2 regions of the Microbacterium sp. SORGH_AS_0428 genome follow, and region 1 is predicted to be linked to the other one. Evidence: predicted binding sites of a transcription regulator. Region 1 holds the regulator's gene; the other holds the start of a gene.
The links. Region 1 encodes HrcA, which represses chaperone genes, less so after heat shock. Its sites were predicted from a motif close to TTNGCACTCGNNNNNNNCGAGTGCNAA; they were not measured.

Region 1 (4,571 bases):
TCGAGGGCGCGGCCGCTTTGCGCGGGCGCATCGTGCTCACGCGGCGCGGCCGGCTGCTGGCCGACGCGGTCGTGCGCGCGTTGACCGACTGAGTCAGCGGGTGAGCGCCGCGAGCGCTTCGGCACGCGGGAGCGTCACGTCCTGTGTCACGGCGTCGTAGCGGCGCACCAGCGAATCGCCGCGGAAGGCGGGCCATCCCGGATCGCCGGTCTCGGCGAAGCGGATCCAGTCGGCGTGCATCCGCGCGGCCAGCTCCTGCGGAGCTCCCGTCCCGGCCATCGTGACTGCTCCCTCGTCGCCGAGCGCGTCGAAGACGAAGCCGATCTCGAGGGCGTGCGCGGCGCGGAGATCGCGCACGGGACTCGGCCAGGAGAACTCGTAGACGAAGGTCTGTGCCGTGCGCGCACGCGCGAGCGCGATCGCCGGCTGCCGCACGGTCAGATCCGTCAGGACCTGTCCGATGATCTCTCCCGGAGAGGCGGCGGGGAACGCCGCCCGGTACGCGCGCCACACGCCGCGAGGGAGGCGCTTGGCGAGAGCGAGGAGAGCGTATGTACGTCGTGAGAGCTTCGCGAGCGCCTCGGGCGGATACCACAGACGGTATTCATCGGTGTTCGTGCCGATCATGACCGGACGCTCGGCATCGACGAGGGCGCGTCGCGGGTTCTCCGGCAGCGTCGCGGGATCGATCGTCGCGTTGTACCCCGGTGCCGCCCTCAGCAGGGTGGAGCTCGCCGTCAGCTCGTCCCTCACCGCGACCAGCCGCTGAGGCGGGACGCGGCGCAGGGCCTCGGCGGTGGCGGTCGTCCCGAGCCGGCGCGCGATGTCGCGGGCGGGTCGGGCCGCGCGCTCCGTGGTCGCGGCGTCCAGCGGCCCCGACTCGATGATCGCCCCCGCGAGAAGCGGGCGCAGGTCCTCGCGGGCCAGGAGCGCGGCGACGACGGCACCGCCGGCGGACTCGCCGAAGATCGTGATCCGCGAGGGATCGCCCCCGAAGCGGGCGATGTTGCGAGATGTCCACCGAAGAGCCGCGGCCGCATCCGCCAGCCCGATGTTGCGCGGGGCGTCGGGGAGCACCGAGAACCCCTCTGCGCCCAGTCGGTAGTTCGCCGAGACGAACACGATGCCATCGCGCGCGAACGGGGTGCCGTCGTACGTGCTGATCGCCGCCGTGCCGCGCTCGAGTGCCCCGCCGTGGAACCACAGCATGACCGCGGCGCCGTCGGCCTCGCCCGGGCGCCACACGTTCACGGTCAGGATGTCGTCGCCGGGGATGATGGTCGAGGGGAGGAGCTTGCCGATCTCACCCGGGTACGGCGATTGCGGCGATGTGGGCCCGAACGCGGTGGCTTCGCGCACGCCGTCCCATGGCGCGACGGGCTCGGGAAGAGCGAATCGTCGCGCTCCGACCGGGGGCGCGGCGTAAGGGATGCCGAGGTATCGTTCGATCCCCTCGACGCGGGTTCCGGATACGGCTCCGGTCTCGGTGTGGATGACGGGATACGACATGCGACCTCCTCTCGAGAGTCTACGGGTGGCCGTCCGGCGACTCGCCTCGCGAGCGCGCTAGAATTGGCACTCCCAGACCTCGAGTGCCAGGAGGGAGTGCGCATGGTCAGCGATCGGGGACTTGACGTCCTTCGGGCGATCGTCCAGGACTACGTCGAGACGCGCGAACCCGTCGGCAGCAAGTCGATCGTCGAGCGTCATTCGTTCGGCGTGTCCGCGGCGACGATCCGCAACGACATGGCGCTGCTCGAGGACGAGGAGCTCATCACCGCACCGCACACCTCGTCCGGCCGCGTGCCGACCGACAAGGGGTACCGCGTCTTCGTGAACCACCTCGCCGAGCTCCGCCCGCTCACGAGCGCCCAGCGCTCGGCGATCACGGCGTTCCTCGGAGCTCCGGCGGACCTGGACGACATGCTCGGACGCACGGTGCGGGCCCTCACCCAACTCACCGGTCAGGTCGCACTCGTGCAGTATCCGTCGTTCGAGCGCGCGAGCATCACCCACGTCGAACTCGTCCACCTCGGCGGGTCGCGTCTGGTCGTCGTGCTGGTCACCGACACCGGTCGCGTGTCGCAGCGTCTGATGGCCGGTCCCGAGCCGCTCGAGGAGACGGATGTGGCGACGCTCCGTGCACAGGTCTCGGTCCTCGTGACCGGCCAACCGGTGCGCGAGGGCACGCAGCGCGTCGCGCAGGCTCTGGCCGAGGCACTGACCGACAGTCGAGCCGACCGCGCCCTCGGCGCGCTCCTGCGCACCGTCGGCGAGGAGCTCGACGAGTTCCGTCAGGATCGGCTGGTCATGGCGGGGACCGCCAACCTCGCCCGCGCCGAGGGCGACTTCCGCGGCAGCATCTATCCGCTGCTGGAGGCGATCGAGGAGCAGGTGACTCTGCTGCGCCTGATGGGGGAGATGGTGGCCGACGAGCAGGGGCTCGCGGCATCCATCGGACGCGAGAACGAGGCGTTCGGGCTCGTCGAGGCGTCGGTGGTCGCCAGCGATTACGACACGACCGGAGGGCAGGCGCGCGTGGGCGTGCTCGGACCCACCCGGATGGACTACTCCAGCAACCTCGCGGCCGTCCGTGCCGTGGCTCACTACCTGAGCCGTCTGCTGGAAGACGACGAACGCGCGCGCTGAGCGCGTGCGTGACGATTCCGCAGCACGCGGACGGGAAGGCTGAAGTGGCAGACCACTACGAAGTACTCGGGGTGCCTCGCGACGCATCGCAGGACGACATCAAGAAGGCGTATCGCAAGCTCGCGCGCCAGCTGCATCCCGACGTGAACCCCGGTGAGGATGCGGCGGAGCGGTTCAAGCTGGTCACGCACGCGTACGACGTGCTGAGCGACAGCGAGCAGCGTCGCCGCTACGACATGGGCGGCGACAGCGGCGGATTCGGCGGGGCGCAGGGCTTCGGCGGGTTCAGCGACATCTTCGACACGTTCTTCGGCGGCGGCGGTGCGGGACGGGTGCGCCCTCGTTCGCGCACCGAACGAGGACAGGACGCCCTCGTTCGCGTCACGCTCGAGTTGCGAGAGGTGATCTTCGGCGCCCATCGCGACATCGAGGTGGACACCGCCGTGCTGTGCGAGACGTGCGAGGGCGGTTGCTGCCAGCCCGGCACGTCGCCGGTCACCTGCGACATCTGCCACGGCAGCGGCCACGTCCAGCGTACGGTCCGGAGTCTGCTCGGCAACGTCGTCACCAACCAGCCCTGCGCGACGTGCCAGGGCTACGGCACCACCATCCCCTACCCCTGCGCGACGTGCCAGGGCCAGGGTCGGGTGCGTGCGCGGCGCACGGTCTCGGTCGACATCCCCGCGGGCGTCGAGACGGGCCTGCGACTGCAGCTTCCCGGTTCCGGTGAGGTGGGCCCGGCGGGCGGTCCCCATGGCGACCTGTATCTGGAGATCACGGTGGCCGCCGACGAGGTCTTCAGTCGCGACGGCGACGACCTGCTCGCGACCCTCGACGTCTCGATGCCCGACGCGATCCTCGGCACCACCACCCGCATCGAGGCGCTGGACGGCCCGGTCGACCTCGAGCTGCGAGCCGGGGTCCAGGCCGGCGACGTGCTGACGATCAAGGGACGCGGCATCACTCCGCTTCGCGGGAACCAGCGCGGCGACCTGAAGATCGGCGTGCACGTCGTCACCCCGACCCGCCTCGACCACAAGGAGCGGGCTCTCATCGAGGAGTTCGCCAAGAAGACGAAGGCGCCGGCTCCCCGCCTGTCGGAGTTCCAGCAGGGCCTGTTCGCCAAGCTGCGCGACCGTTTCCGCAACGGGTGATCCGATGGCGCTGCACTTCCTCCTCGACGACGCATCCGACGCGCATCCCGGCCGCACGGTCACGCTGACCGGAGCCGAGGCGCACCACGCCGCCACCGTGCGGCGGGTGCGCGTGGGCGAGGAGGTCACGATCGGCGACGGGCGAGGAGTCTGGGCGACCGGGACGTGCGTCAGGGTCGCGCCGCGGGACGTGGCGGTCGAGATCCATCGGCGCGAGGACGTCCCTGCGCCCGCGCCGCGCCTCGTCCTCGTCCAAGCGCTGGCGAAGGGCGACCGTGACGAGATGGCGGTGCAGGCGGCGACGGAACTCGGCGTGGCCGAGGTCGTGCCCTGGCAGGCCGCCCGCAGCGTCTCGCGCTGGGATGCCGCCAAGGCGGTCAAGGGCCGCGCCCGCTGGACGCAGATCGTCCGCGAAGCCGCCAAGCAGGCCCACCGCGCGTGGGTTCCGGAGGTGGGCGAGGTGCGCACGAGCACGCAGATCGCGCAGCGCGCCGCCGCCGTCCCGACCCTCGTGCTGGAGCCCGGTGCATCCGAATCGCTCAGCACCAGGATGCGGGAGCTGCGGGATGCCCCGGAGATCCTGCTCGTCGTGGGGCCCGAGGGAGGGATCGACGCCGCCGAGCTCGACGCGTTCGCCGCGGCGGGCGCGCACCCGGTGCGACTCGGTGCCGGGGTCCTGCGCACCTCCACCGCGGGGCCGGCCGCCCTCGCCGCCATCGAGGCCCTCCTGGGTCGGTGGTGAACGCGCACGCATAGACTGGGGGAATG
Region 2 (4,571 bases), 2.0 Mb from region 1:
CCCGCGCCCGCGGCCTGCTCGAATGGTCCGATTTCGTGCGCGTGCGCAAGCTCCCGCGCAAGTGGCCGAAGCCGCGTCTGGACGACACCGCGCTGCTGCAGCTGACCAGCGGTACGACGGGCACGCCCAAGGCGGCGATCCTCTCGCACCGCAACCTCCGCTCCAACGCCGCGCAGGGGCGCGCGTGGGTCCCGGGGCTCACCGAGGGTGGCGAGGTGTTCTACGCCGTGCTGCCGTTGTTCCACGCGTACGGGCTCACCCTCTGCCTCACCTTCGCGATCTCGCTGGGTGCGCGCGTCGTGCTCTTCCCGAAGTTCGACGTGGATGCGGTCGTCGCCGCCTCCGCGAAATCGAGGCCGACGTTCCTGCCCGCCGTGCCGCCGATCTACGATGCGCTCTCGCGGGCGAGCACCCGCAAGGGTGTCGATCTCTCCAGCATCCGCTTCGCCATCTCCGGAGCGACCAGCCTGCCGGTGCCGACGGTGACGCGCTGGGAGGAGGCGACCGGCGGACTGCTCGTGGAGGGCTACGGGATGACCGAGACCTCTCCGGTCGCCCTGGGCAATCCGATCGGGCCGTCGCGGCGCCCCGGCACGGTGGGTGTGCCCTTCCCGAGCACCGAGATCCGGGTCGTCGACCCCGACGATCCGCGCGTCGACCGGCCGGTCGGGGAGGCGGGGGAGCTGCTCATCCGCGGCCCGCAGGTGTTCCAGGGCTACTGGCAGCAGCCCGACGAGACGGCGGCAGTGCTGCTTCCCGGAGGCTGGCTGCGCACCGGCGACATCGTGACGGTCAGCGAGGACGGCTTCGTCACCGTCATCGACCGGGTGAAGGAACTCATCATCACCGGTGGCTTCAACGTCAGCCCGACCGAGGTCGAGCAGGTGCTGCTGCTGCACCCGGATGTGGCAGAGGCGGCCGTCGTCGGCATCCCGCGCCCTTCCGGTGGAGAGGATGTGGTGGCCGCGATCGTCACCCGCGAGGGCGCGGTCTTCGACGCGTCCGCGCTGCGGGACTTCGCGCGCACGCACATCACCTCGTACAAGGTGCCCAAGCGGATCGTGGAGGTGGAGGATCTGCCGCGGTCGCAGATCGGCAAGGTTCTGCGCCGGGTCGTCCGCGAGCGCCTGTCGGCCCGCTGAGTCAGCCGCGCGAGAGGGTCACCAGGCCGCGGCGCGAGGTGGTCTTCTCGAGCCCTTCCGTCTCGGCGAGGCGAAGGGTTCGCCCCGGGAGCGGGGGAAGCTCGGAGGCGAGGCCGTCCGCCTGCTTCGCGATGCCCACCAGCAGCGCCAGATCGATCCCCGGTGCGGTGACCTCGAGCCGCGCGTAGTCGCTGCTCATGCCCCATCGCAGCCGCTCGATCTGGTTCAGGCGCAGCGCGTGCGTCGTCTCGCCTGCGGTGATCCACATCCGGTCGCGCGATACGCGCACGGCAGCGTCGACCGAGCGCCTGCGCAGCAGCGCGGTGACGATGAGATACGCGGGCAAGCCGAAGAGCGCCCCGAGCGCGAGGATCAGCATGCGGGGTCCGAGTCGCTCGACGATGGTGCTGAACATGATGAGCGCCGTCGTGACGATCGCTCCCGTCGCGACGATTGTGGCGACCATCCACAAGGTGAGCTCCCGCATCCGCATCGGGATCGCTCGGAAGCGAACGACGACGGCATCGCCGTCGTTCTCCCACGCCAGCGGCGCCCGCACCCGGGGCTTGCCCGGCAGGAGGTTGATCACCCGGTTGAGCAGCGTGATCCACACCCAGCCGGCCGCGGGCGGCAGTGCGAAGAGGACTCCCGTGTAGATCGCGCGCGGCGCGCCGGGTGTCAGCAGCTGCGGAACGACCTCGATCGACGCATACAGCGCCGGTACGAGCGCGACCGCCGCGAGCAGATGGACGATCGCGCCGGTCGGATGCGGCATGCGCACCGTGAGGCTCACGAACCACATCCCGCACAGCGCACCCGCGATGATCGACATCAGGTACGAGAAGAACCCGCCGTCCGTGAGGTATCCGGGCAGCGCCGCCAGCGTGCAGGCGGCCGCCCAGACCAGCGGATTCAGGGCGATCCTCCGCAGCAGAGGCGGCTTCTTCGCCGTCTCGGCGGGGTGGTTCACCCGCCGATTCTATGAGGTCGCCGACATGCTCCAGAGGGGGTCTGTGAGAACTAGCACTCTCGATAGGAGAGTGCTAATCTGTGATTGTTGAGTCAAGGGGGCTCAACTTAGGGACTACGGGTCGGATCCCGCATCCGATCCCGCTCGAGAGGAGACGACTATGGCTGCATACGACTCGCTCCGTGACCTGGAGCGCATGGCGAACACGTTCTTCGACACCGCGCGGCGCGGGCCTCGGCAGATGCCGATGGACCTCTACCGTGACGGCGACCACTACGTCCTGACCGCCGACCTGCCGGGCATCGACCCCGGATCGGTCGACGTCGACATCGACGGTCAGCTACTCACCATCCGCGCCGAGCGCACGCTGTCGGCCGGTGACGGAGTCACCTGGATCACGCGTGAGCGGACGTCGGGCACGTTCCTGCGTCAGCTGAGCCTCGGGCAGGGGCTCGACACCGAGAAGATCTCGGCGAGCTACCGCAACGGCGTACTGAGCGTCACGATCCCCGTCAGCGAGAAGGCCAAGCCGCGCAAGGTCGAGATCGCCACGGGTGACGACGCCCCCGCGCTGCAGGTTTCGGAGTCGCAGAGCTGACGCACCGCGGACAGCAGTAAGGGCCGGTCGGAGAGGCTTCCGACCGGCCCTTGTCCCTTTGCACCAAGAGTGTCCTGCAATCACATGTCGGTAGCTGCCACAGCAAAACAACTACCGTGCGAGCACTCTATAACGGTGCGATAACGGAGGGGAAGAGGTTTCCGTTACCTTTTCGTGATTCTTTGCCGACGCATAGCCGACTACCGGGTCAGCTCTCGCGGACGGGCGTGATCAGCACCCCGCCGAAGCGCGCCTCGGAGTACTCCCACTCACGTCCGTCGACCCACACCCGCGCCGAGGCGCACGGGAGGGACTCGTGCTCGCCGTCCGGCCAGTGCAGGACGAAGCCGCCGCCGAAGGAGGCGTTCGATCCGGTGACGCGGGCGCCGTCCGCATCCACGGCGCGAGCCTCGCACTCGCCGCAGAGATACTCGGGGTACCGGTCCGACTGCGCGACTTCGGCGCCGCAGTTGGGGCAGGGTTGCGTGCCGCGGGAACCGGGGAGGAAAGCACTCATGGCACGAGTGTAGGTCGGGAGCTCACGCCGCCGGCGGGAGCCACATCGTCAGGCGCACGGCGTCGTCCGGCAGGTGGAGGATCTCGTAGCTCCGCTCGACGACGATGCCGTCCCGCCCCCGGATGCGGGTGGTCGCGCCCCGGCGCCGCTCGACGATGTGCCCGCCCCACCACGCGGCGAACTGCGGACTCTTCGCCCCGAGCTCGCGTACGAGATCGTCCAGTCGAGGATCGTCGAGGCGGTCGACGTTCGCCGCGCGGAGGTGGGCGACGGCGCCGCGGGCGAGCTCCTCCCAGTCGAGGAACGTCTCGCGGGCGCGCGGGTCGGTCAGCAGGTAGCGGCACGTGTTTCGCTGCGCCGGCGGAAGCTCGGCGAGCCCGGCGTACAGCGACATGCCCTCCTCGTTCGCCGCGACGATCGTGCTGAGCCGGTCGAGCACGTACGCGGGCTGCGGGCGGACGGCTGCGACGAGCGCCGACATCCGCGGGACGAGATCCGCGTCGAAGGTCGGCTCCGCCGGAGCGGGGTCGACGTCGCGAAGCCGCGCGAGGTGTCGCGCCGCATCCTGCGACAACGCGAGCGCGTGGGCGAGGGCGGTGATCACGGCGTCGCTCGGGTGGGATTCGCGCCCCTGCTCGAGCCGGATGTAGTAGTCGACGCTGATCCCGGCGCGGGTCGCGACCTCTTCCCGACGCAGGCCCGGGGTGCGTCGGGCGCCGGGGGAGCCGTGCCCGGGCGCGAGCGCGCTGTCCTGACGGCGAGCGCGGAGGAAGTCGCCGAGTTCGTTCGCGATGACCGGCTCCTCTCGGCTGGGTGGGTGGACCGCTCCTATGAACAGTACGGTCTTCCGCCGGGGCGGCTCGAAGTCCGAACGTGGAGGCATGTCCACCTATACCCACGGTCACCACGAATCAGTCCTGCGATCGCACCGCTGGCGTACCGCCGAGAACTCCGCCGCCTACCTCCTGCCGTTCCTCGGACCCGACGACCGGCTGCTGGATGTGGGCGCGGGCCCCGGCACGATCACGGTCGATCTCGCGGACCGCGTGGCCCACGTGACCGCCACCGAGATCGGCGAGGACGAGGCTGCGCTGACCCGTGCGACCGTCCGAGAGCGGGGAGCCGGGAACGTCGACGTGCGGATCGCAGACGTGCACGCTCTGCCCTTCGACGACGACTCGTTCGACGTGACGCACGCCCATCAGGTGCTGCAGCACATCGCGGATCCGGCGCAGGCGCTGCGGGAGCTCGCGCGGGTCACCCGGCCCGGCGGAATCATCGCGGTGCGCGACGCCGACTTCTCCGGGTTCGCGTGGTGGCCGCAGCTGCCCCAACTGGAGCGCT

Region 2: a site for HrcA is predicted at 2,163-2,189, ahead of QE374_RS11870 (Hsp20/alpha crystallin family protein). Genes of this name have one in related genera too.

The regions. Positions count from the first base shown of each region.
Region 1 is NZ_JAVIZT010000001.1:484,295-488,865, reverse strand. Features, by position in the region: gene hemW (radical SAM family heme chaperone HemW) at 1-92, shown strand, start outside; gene QE374_RS02450 (carboxylesterase family protein) at 94-1,509, opposite strand; gene hrcA (heat-inducible transcriptional repressor HrcA) at 1,612-2,649, shown strand; gene dnaJ (molecular chaperone DnaJ) at 2,694-3,803, shown strand; gene QE374_RS02435 (16S rRNA (uracil(1498)-N(3))-methyltransferase) at 3,808-4,545, shown strand; gene QE374_RS02430 (HIT domain-containing protein) at 4,569-4,571, shown strand, end outside.
Region 2 is NZ_JAVIZT010000001.1:2,443,203-2,447,773, forward strand. Features, by position in the region: gene QE374_RS11860 (long-chain-fatty-acid--CoA ligase) at 1-1,142, shown strand, start outside; gene QE374_RS11865 (hypothetical protein) at 1,144-2,112, opposite strand; gene QE374_RS11870 (Hsp20/alpha crystallin family protein) at 2,273-2,710, shown strand; gene QE374_RS11875 (hypothetical protein) at 2,919-3,227, opposite strand; gene QE374_RS11880 (helix-turn-helix transcriptional regulator) at 3,250-4,110, opposite strand; gene QE374_RS11885 (methyltransferase domain-containing protein) at 4,109-4,571, shown strand, end outside.